DNA from 2 places in the Vibrio sp. QJM3NY_15 genome. Region 2 is predicted to be linked to the other one. Evidence: predicted binding sites of a transcription regulator. Region 2 holds the regulator's gene; the other holds the start of a gene.

Region 1 (5,536 bases), 480 kb from region 2:
ACTTGCGATTTACCGGCTCAACGAAGCTTAGGCTAGTATCCCAAGGTTGCTCAATCCATGTGTCTTGAGCGATATCAACGATGTATTCGTCTAACAAATCTGCGCCAGATGGTTTTGCACATACAGCGATCAATTTCGCTTTAGGGTACATTTCGCGAAGCTTGCGTGCAGTGTCACCACTATCAACAAGGTCTTCAACGATTAGGAAACCTTCGCCGTCACCTTCAGGAGCTTTAACGACTGTCATATCACGTTGGTGATCGTGGTCGTAGCTAGAAATACAAATCGTATCTACGTGACGAATACCTAGTTCACGAGCCAAGATTGCACCAGGAACCAAACCACCACGGCTTACTGCCCAGATACCTTTCCACTGTTCTGCTGGCATTTGCTTTTCAGCTAGTTGACGGCAGTAAGTCTGCATGTTGTCCCAAGTGATAACGAATTTGTTGCTCATAGTATAAAACCTAATAATTTTGTCATGTTATTAGAGGCTATGCCTTACATAGCCTCTTCAGCGATTAAGCAGAAATCTAGACGATTAAGCGAAAATGTATTTAAGAATAAAGATAACCGACATTACCCACACAGCAGGTGAAACGTCGCGACCTTTACCACTTAGCAGCTTAATTGCAGCGTAAGCGATGAAACCTAGTGAGATACCCTCAGCGATAGAGTACGTCAGCGGCATAAGCAGACATGTTACCACGACTGGTGCAGCTTCCGTAAGATCACGCCAATCAATGCCAACTAGGCCAGACATCATCAGAATTGCTACATAGAAAAGTGCACCTGATGTTGCGTAAGCCGGAATCATACCTGCAAGTGGCGAGAAGAAAAGAGCCAGTAGGAATAAGATGCCAACTACAACCGCGGTTAGACCTGTACGACCGCCTTCAGCAACACCCGCAACACTCTCAACGTAAGATGTCGTATTTGATGTACCTAGCAGTGCACCGATAGACGTTGCTGTTGAGTCAGCAAGCAGTGCCTTGTTTAGACGAGGCAGTTTACCGTCTTCTTTGATTAGGTTTGCTTTCGTTGCAACACCAACCAGAGTACCCGCTGTATCGAACAAATCGACGAACAAGAATGCGAATACGACTGAAATCATACCAATTTCAAATACAGCAGAGAAATCAAGCTGCATGAATGTCGGAGCTAGGCTTGGTGGTGTCGACATGATGCCGCCGTACTGAACGTCACCAATTGCAATGCCGATAGCCGTGATTGCTAGAATCGCAATCATTACCGCACCTTTCACACCGCGATGAACAAGAGCAATAGTCAGGAAGAAACCAAGCGCACCTAACATTGGCGCAATCGCAGTGATATCGCCAAGTGAAACCTTAGTCGCTGGGTTAGAAACAACGATGCCTGCATTGCTAAGCGCGATAAACGCAAGGAAAAGGCCGATACCCGCAGAGATACCAACACGCAGAGACATAGGGATCGAGTTGATAATCCATTCACGGATCTTAAAGATACTTAAGAAGATGAAGATTACGCCTGATACGAAAACCGCTGCCAAAGCAACTTGCCACGTATAACCCATACCCATTACAACAGCGTAGGTAAAGAATGCGTTCAGACCCATGCCTGGAGCTTGCGCGATTGGGTAGTTAGCAACAAAACCCATGATGAAACAGCCAATAGCGGCCGCTAAACAGGTTGCTACAAATACAGCGCCATGGTCCATACCAGCATCAGCTAGAATCATTGGGTTTACAAAAATGATGTAAGCCATTGTTAGGAAGGTTGTTAGACCTGCGATGATTTCAGTGCGCACATTGGTGCCATTTTCACTGAGTTTGAATAGCTTTTCGAACATTATCGAATCCTATAAGGGTAAAAAGTAAACGGTTGCGTAATCGATTGGCTGTGGATTATAAAGTTATCAAATAACAAATTCCAGATAGAATTAAGGCTCTAATCGATATTTATCAGAATGCCGTATGAAACAAAGCGATTAAAAACGAAGACTGGAATGAAAAATAGTCATTAAAAACAATAAATTAAGCAAGATAAATACGATGAGATTACTTGGCTATTTTTTAAACCATCAGTTATTTTCATTGAGAATGTAGCCATCAAATTCTCAATTTAAACCCACAAGAGATGTGTATTTTTCAACAGGATCAGTAATAAGGCGCAAATTGATATTTTAGCGTTTAAAAAACAACCGCTGAGAATGGTAGAAAAAGTGGTGAATTGACGCGGTAGGGAAAAAGTAGCAGGCAAAAAAAACGCCACTCAATACTGAGTGGCGGTAGAATCTGTCAACCAAAAGGGTTGTAAAAGAATTCCAATATATAGGGGTGAACAAAACTGTTCGAGTTACATGCTTGTGGTATTAGTAACCAAAGCTTGTAGGGTATGCAAAGTTGCTAGTGTAAACAGAGCTGTTAAGCCAGAACATTGCAGATGGTAAACCTTTCATAACTATCACCTTAATAAATCAATAAAAAACGAATTTGATTTCTCGGTTCCTTGGAGGCGATAAAACGGACTCATCCTTTGAGCATTTACTCTTCACTTCAGAAGTTGGTTATTAATATACCCGAAAGAAAGAAGATTACAAGTATTTTTTGCCATACGTCACACTTTTGACTAATTATGGTTATTTAAGAAACTTTATTTTGTAATTAAATTACAAAACAGACTTAAACAAACGTTTGCTTACACTTTTTATAAGCATCAAAGCGCTTAATAATGATCAGATGGACAAGATCGCTTTCAAAATTTGAGCTATTTGAAGTTTAGAACCGCTACTCGTCAAAACGCTCAAGTGGTATGCTGTTGCCATCAAAACAGACCCATATTTTAGATTTTTATTCTAAGGTTTTACCTATAGAAATCCTAAATATATGGTTACCAAATAAAAAAGGAGTCATCCGTGTCTGAATTCCATTCTGAGATCAGTAAATTATCCCCTGCCCCTATTTGGCAGTTCTTCGATAAGATTTGCTCAATCCCACATCCATCTAAGCATGAGGAAGAGCTAGCTCAATACATTATTGCTTGGGCAACAGAGCAAGGTTTAAATGTACGTCGCGACCCAACGGGTAACGTATTCATTACTAAACCTGCAACGCCAGGCATGGAAAACAAAAAAGGTGTTGTACTACAAGCGCACATCGATATGGTTCCACAAAAGAACGAAGACACGGTTCACGACTTCGCTAAAGATCCTATCCAGCCATATATTGATGGTGAGTGGGTTACAGCAAAAGGCACAACACTGGGTGCTGATAACGGTATGGGTATGGCTTCTTGCCTTGCTGTACTGGCATCAAACGAAATCAAACATGGCCCTATCGAAGTTCTACTAACAGTAGATGAAGAAGCAGGCATGACTGGTGCGTTCGGTCTTGAGGCAGGTTGGTTAGAAGGTGATATCCTTCTTAATACCGATTCAGAGCAAGAAGGCGAAGTGTACATGGGTTGTGCTGGCGGTATCGACGGCGCAATGACATTTGAAATTGCACGTAACGCAATCCCAGCAGATTTCGTAACACGTAAGCTAACGCTAAAAGGCCTAAAAGGCGGTCACTCTGGTTGTGATATCCATACTGGTCGTGCAAACGCGAACAAACTGCTTGCTCGCTTCCTAGCGGGTCACGCAAAAGAGCTAGACCTTCGCATCGTAGAATTCAAAGGTGGTAGCCTTCGTAACGCTATTCCTCGTGAAGGCTTCGTAACGGTTGCGGTTCCAGCAGCAAACCAAGAGAAACTGGCTTCGCTATACAACTACTACACAGAGCTGCTTTCAACAGAGCTAGGTAAAGTAGAAGACAGCATCGTGACTTTCAATGAAGAAGCTTCTGTAGAAATGGGCGCACTTGCGTCAGCAGACCAAGCTCGCTTTATCGCGGCACTTAACGCATGTCCAAACGGCGTGATTCGTATGAGTGACGAGATTGAAGGTGTTGTTGAAACGTCTCTAAACGTAGGTGTTATCACAACAGAAGAGAACTCAATCACAGTGCTTTGCCTGATCCGTTCTCTTATCGATTCAGGTCGTAGCCAAGTAGAAAGCATGCTTCACTCTGTTGCTGAACTAGCAGGCGCTAACATCGCGTTCTCTGGTGCTTATCCAGGTTGGAAACCAGACGCAGATTCAGAAATCATGCATATCTTCCGCGACATGTACGAAGGTATCTACGGTCACAAGCCAAACATCATGGTTATCCATGCTGGTCTTGAATGTGGTCTATTCAAAGAACCTTACCCGAACATGGATATGGTTTCTTTCGGCCCAACCATCAAGTTCCCTCACTCTCCAGATGAGAAAGTGAAGATCGACACGGTTGAGCTATTCTGGAACCAAATGGTTGCGCTACTTGAAGCTATCCCAGAAAAAGCATAATTCGATAAGCTGTGTTTGTTCAATGAATCGTGCTTTTCAATAAATAGTACTTTTCAGTAAACATCGTTTATCCGAGACAAAATAAAACAGGTACTCAATGAGTACCTGTTTTTGTATCTAATCTTTGTAATGACTATTTGTGACTAAAGAAGTAATACCAATCACAGTAAGTAAGTGTTCAGAAATAGCGTAGGAAAAAGGCTTGAGAACAAGGCGTGATTTTCTGATAAGTAGTTATTCTACAATCAAAAATCACAACGCAGTTATCGAGATTTTTAACAAGCTAGGGTGACCAGTTATTTACTACGATTGGTATAACTAAGCGCGTGTAGCCGCGTAGCTCTCTAGCTCATCAATTGAAGTTTGTGCCACAACTGCACCATCGATGAAGTACGTCACCATCTCGCCATCGCGAACACCGATTAACGTCGCACGCTCACCAGATTGGTAAGTAATATCCATTTGGATCGTGTTTTCATCAATCTGTTGCATTTGACCTTTCTCAATCACATCAGCACTCGTAATTGGGCCTACAGGCGCTTCCGTTAGAGACGGATCCAACTGATGGTTGATGTCTAGGTATGTATCAGTCTTTGTATCAAAGATGTGCGGAGAACCAGTTAGTGGGTTGCTACCAGTCCAGAACTCTAGTGAGTTGAATACCAGGTAATCGGCAGCAACTGTTAGGCCGTAAGCAGGCGCTAGTAGCATGTTCAAGCCACCACGTGCGTAACGGTTATCAACAGCCTTAACGTTAAACTTCATTAGGTAACCGGTTACTGCGTTACTACCAACACAGCCAGATAAAGCGACAGAAACCACCGCCAGTGCAACGACTTTTGAAATTGTTTTTTTCATTTTTATCTCGATATATGAATTTGGCCGCCAAAAAATGGCGATGGATAATACCAATCAACCGAGCGAAAAATATCAGAGTTAAATCAATGTATTGTCAGGAAATTCACAATTTAAAACACCCTCTAATTAGCCAAATAAAAAACAGAAACCAATTCAGAAGCCTCTCCATAAAAAACTTTTGTCGTGACCGTAAAGTGATTGATTCGTACTAAAAATCAACGATTGATACATTCCGTGTTAACGAATTATCACTATGTTGAGAACAACCTAAATGGCAAGACTAAAACCTAATCAACCCTTCGAATTACT
Region 2 (5,536 bases):
ATAGAACCTTATTCGGCTTTGGCTTTTAGTCAGCTATATACGTTATTCCGCTATACACGTTAGTCAGCCACAGGTGCTGAGCGAAACTTACTCATCAACCATTTAGCAATAATTGGGAATACCCCCAACAAGGCAAATGACAATAGTACTGAAGGAGATACGATACCCGAAAGTGAATCAATTTCTGCGAGTTGAGTACCAGCATTCAAGAAAACCGCAGTACCTGGCAACATCCCTATTTGGCTTGTGATGTAGTAACGAGTTACCGACATTGGGGTTAACCCCATTAACAGGTTGATAAGGAAAAATGGGAAGACAGGAATCAGACGTAGAGAGAATAAGTAAAATGCCCCGTCTTTTTCAACGCCCTTGTTAATGGTTGCTAACTTGTCACCAAACTTAGTTTGGATCCAGTCACGTAACAGGTAACGGCTACTTAAGAAGGCGAGGGTTGCACCAATAGCACTTGCAAAAGATACCAGCAGTAAACTGTTCCAGAAACCAAACAAGGCAGCGCCTAACAGCGTAACAACCGCAGCGCCTGGAATTGAGAAAGCCGTAATCATGACATAGGCGACGAAGTAAATCGCAGCAGCAGCAATAAAATTGCTCTCGATGTAGTCATTCAAAACAGCTTGTTGAGCTTTCGCATTCTCAAGTGTTAGGTATTGGCCGAAATTGACGCCTAACAGGATGATGGTTACGACCAATACGATACCCAATATCATTTTATTACTCATTGATACTTCCTCTAATTTTTCAATGCATACAATTAGTATAGATAGACAGGCAAAGCATAGATTAACTTTCAACAGATATAAAAAAACTGTCAGTTTGCTTTTGATTGCTGACCATTTTTATAAATACATCTGACTACTTCACCTTGAATGGGCCGATGACAGATAGGTTCGACGTTAAACACATGTTAGATCTGATGTGTTTTTCTTTCTAAGGTAGGAGGTTGTTTTGCTTGAACAAATTCTATTTAATAAATTTTAAGGCTATAAAAAGTGACAGGAATTTGAAATACATTTGGTCTTGGTACGTTCTATATACGTAACAATCGAGACGTAAAGGTTGTTCCGATAATGATTCAGGCATAAAACTAAGGAGTTAGCTATGAAATTTTTATCATTGATTACTGTTATTGCGACTGCAGGTCTTATCTCTTTTCAAGCAACAGGTGCTGGTGTTTACCACCGGGTTGCCGCTGAGTCAAAAATATTCAAAGGTGAAACAGTATCTACTGAAAACCAAGCCTATGAAGACGGAAAGAAAATATGGCAAGATTTGAATACTAAAGAATCTTTTGAGCTTAGTCGCATTCTTCCTCAAGCTTCTGAAAAGGTAGACGTGAGATCTTTTGAAATCAAGAATGGTTCTATTAAAGTCAAAGAGATTATGGATTCTTCAGGAACCATCAATTTTGTACCCATGGTAAAAGTTGATTACAAATATTATTACCGTCCATCTTTTTAGCCAGTCCAGTGCTAGCTCTCTAGCTTAAAGGAGAGCTACTTTTTTTGTATAAAAAAAGCCGCAAGAATGCGGCTTAGTTATGTAGATAGTTTGAACTGACAATATTAATTGACGCGACTGATAAGCTCTTCACGACGTTGCTGCGGTATAACAGACCAATGAGTACCATTGATCGCACCTTCTAGCGCCCAAAGCAGCTCAATGCTGACAGAGGAAGCATGTGATTCCTTGATGGCGTTAAATGCGTTTACAGAGCCAGATTCATATAAACATTCTACAGAATCGATCCCGGCCTTTTTTAACATACGCTCGGTAGCGAGTCGAAGGTTAGGGAGGTCCTTTAATCGAGTTGGCTTAGCAGAAGATTGCTCAGCTTTCTCTTCTTTAGCAAACCCCAAAGACGTCGTAGCAAGCTGCAAGATTTTTTCTTGGTCTTGCCACAAGCCTTCCGGCAATGCGAAATACTTTGTGACGACAGGGAAACCACGTTTTTTGTAGACGTATGGTCGAAACCCTTGTTGCTCGAATTGCTTTGTTGTGTCTTTGTCCGCTCTTATGTGCAACTGGTCGTTAACAACCAGAGCAAACATCGTGTCATCAGCAAAAAGCCCGAATCCACCAAACATTGAGCGTGACTTTATTTTTCCTAGGGGCTCAAATAATTTCATTGAGTCCTTTAGTATCGGTTTATCCATGTTATCTATCTCGGTGTATTTGAACTACGCCACCAAATAAGCAGGTCCGAGAGATTAGCAAAATGTTGCAATTAAATTGTCAATAAGCCGTAAATTACTAAATTGTTAGTAATTACCGCATTTTGCCATCGGTAACCCCGCTACCATACCAACGAGTGGTTTAGGCCGGAAGCTTTGCGTCTCACTCTTTCGAGTGGTTTGCCCTGTGCGTGACTGACTGAATAGAATAAAGTTTTTGTTGAATGAGGCTCACACCTGATATTTCAAAATGTGATATTGCTTCAATTAATGATCTTGGTGTTATGCAACTGGGTTTATTTTATCTGCTTATAAAAAAAGCGCACTCAAAGGTGCGCTTAATGAAATTAAACTCGATTTATCAATTAATTTAACGTTTTAACCGTGCTTCGCTCAACAATTTCTGGGTGCATTTCGAAGACACGTTTTTCATGATCTTTATCTTTAATGCGTTCCAACAAAATTTCGAATGCATTTTTACCAACACGACGCTTAGGTTGGTGAACCGTCGTCAATGGTGGAGAGAAGTATTCCGCAAGTTCAATGTTGTCGTAACCGATAACCGAAATATCTTCAGGAATACGAATACCTTGCTGCTGCAGGCGACTCATTAGGCCAAGTGCCATTGTGTCGTTAAAACAGAACACTGCGGTAGGGCGATCTTCCATCTGAGCAATTTTATCAGCCGCAAGTACAGCGGTATCACACTCAAAGTTACCTTCAATGATGAGCTTTTCGTCGGTTGCCACCTTCGCTTCATTGAGTGCGCGTTTGTAACCCGCGATGCGTTCTACACATGCTGCTTTGTCTAAGTGGCCACTTAAACAAGCAATCTTTGTGTGACCACGTTCTAGCAAGTACTTGGTTGCTAGATAGCCGCCTTCTTCAGAGTTGTCGATGATCTTATCAGCCTGAGAGGTTTCTGGGCCCCAATCCATGACAACTTTTGGGATATCAGCATGGCGATCTAACATGCCACGAAGTTCTTCTGTTAAGTCAGAACACATAACCAAGATGCCATCTACACGTTTTTCTGCAAGCATTCGAATGTAGTCACGTTGCTTCTCATAGATACCACCCGTGTTACACAGAATCAAAGTGTAACCTTGACGGTAGCAGTAGCTTTCAACACCATCGATTACTTCAGAGAAGAAGAGGTTTGTTGATTGAGTCACTAGCATGCCGATAGTGCGTGTTGAATTGCATTTCAAGCTACGCGCTACAGCACTTGGTGCGTAGTTTAACTCGTCTACGGCTTTATTTACTTTCTCTTGAGTCGCTTCTGCAACAAAACGTGTTTTGTTGATTACGTGAGAAACGGTGGTAGTTGATACGCCTGCTAAGCGAGCGACATCTTTTATAGTGGCCATGGTTTTATCCTATTAGAAGCTACTTTCCCAAAGTACGGAATAAAGTAGCCGTTAAGCTACCTAACTAAGAGCTTAAATTTGTAGGGCTCTTTGGGGTACTAAAGTGCTAAAAAACAAAAAACCGCTATTGAGCGGCTTGTCTTAACACCGAAATGCTCTGAACTTAAATAAGCATAGCATTTCGTGAATGTTTCATATTTTATCGTTTGCGGTCACAATTTTAGACTGACTAGAAATTACTCGCAATAAAATTCACCCAGAAATCTGGGTGAATTGTCACATTCTATTGAATTTGTTTACTTAATCATCAGCGAATCTTATTCACCCGCTAAATACTGAGTGTCCAGATTACAGAAGGCCACGAGAAGAGTTGCCACAGATGCATAGAAACCGAATGAATCGATCTCACAACATTTAACGTTGAACTTTGGTACCCAAGTAAGGACTTGATGTTCAATAAATTGCTGTTGAACAGTGAACGATTTTTCTAATTCTTCTTCAAGCTCAGTGTCATTTGAACGGATGATGAGATTGCCAAGGAAATCAAGTTCGATAGCAATGTGGTCTGCTGGCTCTTTCAGATCTTGGTTAACTACCAAGTTGTGCTTAGCCATGATCTCTTCCATGTCTTTAGCTGGCTTGTCGTTTAATAGACCCGTTTCGCCGATATACATTGAAGCGTAAGGTAGAGCACCATGTTTATCTGTCTTTAAAAATAGATCGCAAAAGTCAGCAGACAGCTCTAGTTGGGCATCTTCACGTGTTTGTAGACGGTTCAATGCGTCTACCAGTTTATCAATCGCAGGCTTGAGTGTTTCGTTTTCGCCTAAACCAGTCAGGAAAGAACGGATCTCAACAGAGTGGTAGTGGTCGAGTTCTTCTTGTGTGAGCTCTTTAGCGAACAAGCTTGATAGCCACCAATAGATTTCAGCTCTTTGTTCGTTGAATGCTTTCGTATCTTTCATTTCATAGATCCTGATTTAGTCTTGTGATGTTTATATACCCAAGCATCGCGAAGTCATTTGGGTATAAGCACACCAAGGCTCAATAACAAGGTTATTTGCTAAACGCAAAGTGACTCGTTAGTCGTAATGCCTATATTGAATTGCGATGGACGATAAATAGCAAGGTTTTAGATTGTCTTGTATCAAAAAATATTCATGTTTCTCGCTTTTATCTGCTGTACCACTAGAATTGTTACTAGTTATGAATAGAATGGTTACTGAAACTATTAAATAAGAAAAGTGGTGTAGATGAGCTATCACGTATTAGTCGTAGAAGATGATGTGGTAACCCGAAGTAAGCTGGTTGGATATTTCCAGAACGAAGGTTACACAGTGAGCGAAGCGGAAAGCGGCGCTCAGATGAGAAACGTGTTGGAAGAAAACAACGTTGATCTCATTATGCTAGACATCAACTTACCAGGCGAAGATGGATTGATGCTAACTCGCGAATTACGCAGTCAATCGGACATTGGGATTATTTTAGTTACTGGACGCACGGATAGCATCGACAAAATTGTAGGCCTAGAAATGGGCGCAGACGATTATGTTACTAAACCCTTCGAACTTCGCGAGTTATTAGTTCGAGTTAAAAACTTACTTTGGCGTATTGCTGCGGCTCGCAAAACCGCGGTTGGTACGGCAGTTGAAGCTGAAGACGAATCTGTGGTTCGTTTTGGTGAGTGGACGTTTGATATCCCTCGTCGTGCTTTAAGTAAAAACGGTGAGCCAGTTAAGCTGACTAAAGCAGAATATGAGCTGCTCGTTGCGCTTTCGTCTTACCCTAACCAAGTGTTAAGTCGTGAACGTATTTTGAACATGATCAGCCACCGAGTGGATGCTCCAAACGATCGAACCATCGACGTGTTAATCCGTCGCATGCGTGCGAAGATGGAGTTTGACCCTAAGAACCCACAAATCTTTGTGACGGTTCACGGTGAAGGTTACATGTTTGCTGGTGACTGATTCTCTT

What was found. Region 2 encodes PurR, which represses purine synthesis genes. Its sites were predicted from a motif close to TNANGNAAACGTTTNCNTNA; they were not measured.
Region 1: AC3CKG_RS12865 (NCS2 family permease) is a predicted target of PurR. The motif match lies at 1,852-1,871, and genes of this name have one in related genera.

What each region holds. Positions count from the first base shown of each region.
Region 1 covers NZ_CM173517.1:2,886,770-2,892,305, forward strand. The annotation lists gene gpt (xanthine phosphoribosyltransferase) at 1-457, opposite strand, end outside; gene AC3CKG_RS12865 (NCS2 family permease) at 542-1,831, opposite strand; gene vcdP (small protein VcdP) at 2,354-2,440, opposite strand; gene AC3CKG_RS12875 (aminoacyl-histidine dipeptidase) at 2,897-4,369, shown strand; gene AC3CKG_RS12880 (DUF3332 family protein) at 4,688-5,227, opposite strand; gene AC3CKG_RS12885 (succinylglutamate desuccinylase/aspartoacylase family protein) at 5,499-5,536, shown strand, end outside.
Region 2 covers NZ_CM173517.1:2,409,446-2,414,981, reverse strand. The annotation lists gene AC3CKG_RS10750 (TVP38/TMEM64 family protein) at 60-740, opposite strand; gene AC3CKG_RS10745 (DUF3316 domain-containing protein) at 1,120-1,479, shown strand; gene AC3CKG_RS10740 (TfoX/Sxy family DNA transformation protein) at 1,584-2,174, opposite strand; cyclic di-GMP riboswitch class I at 2,302-2,387, opposite strand; gene purR (HTH-type transcriptional repressor PurR) at 2,558-3,562, opposite strand; gene torD (molecular chaperone TorD) at 3,880-4,527, opposite strand; gene torR (two-component system response regulator TorR) at 4,816-5,529, shown strand.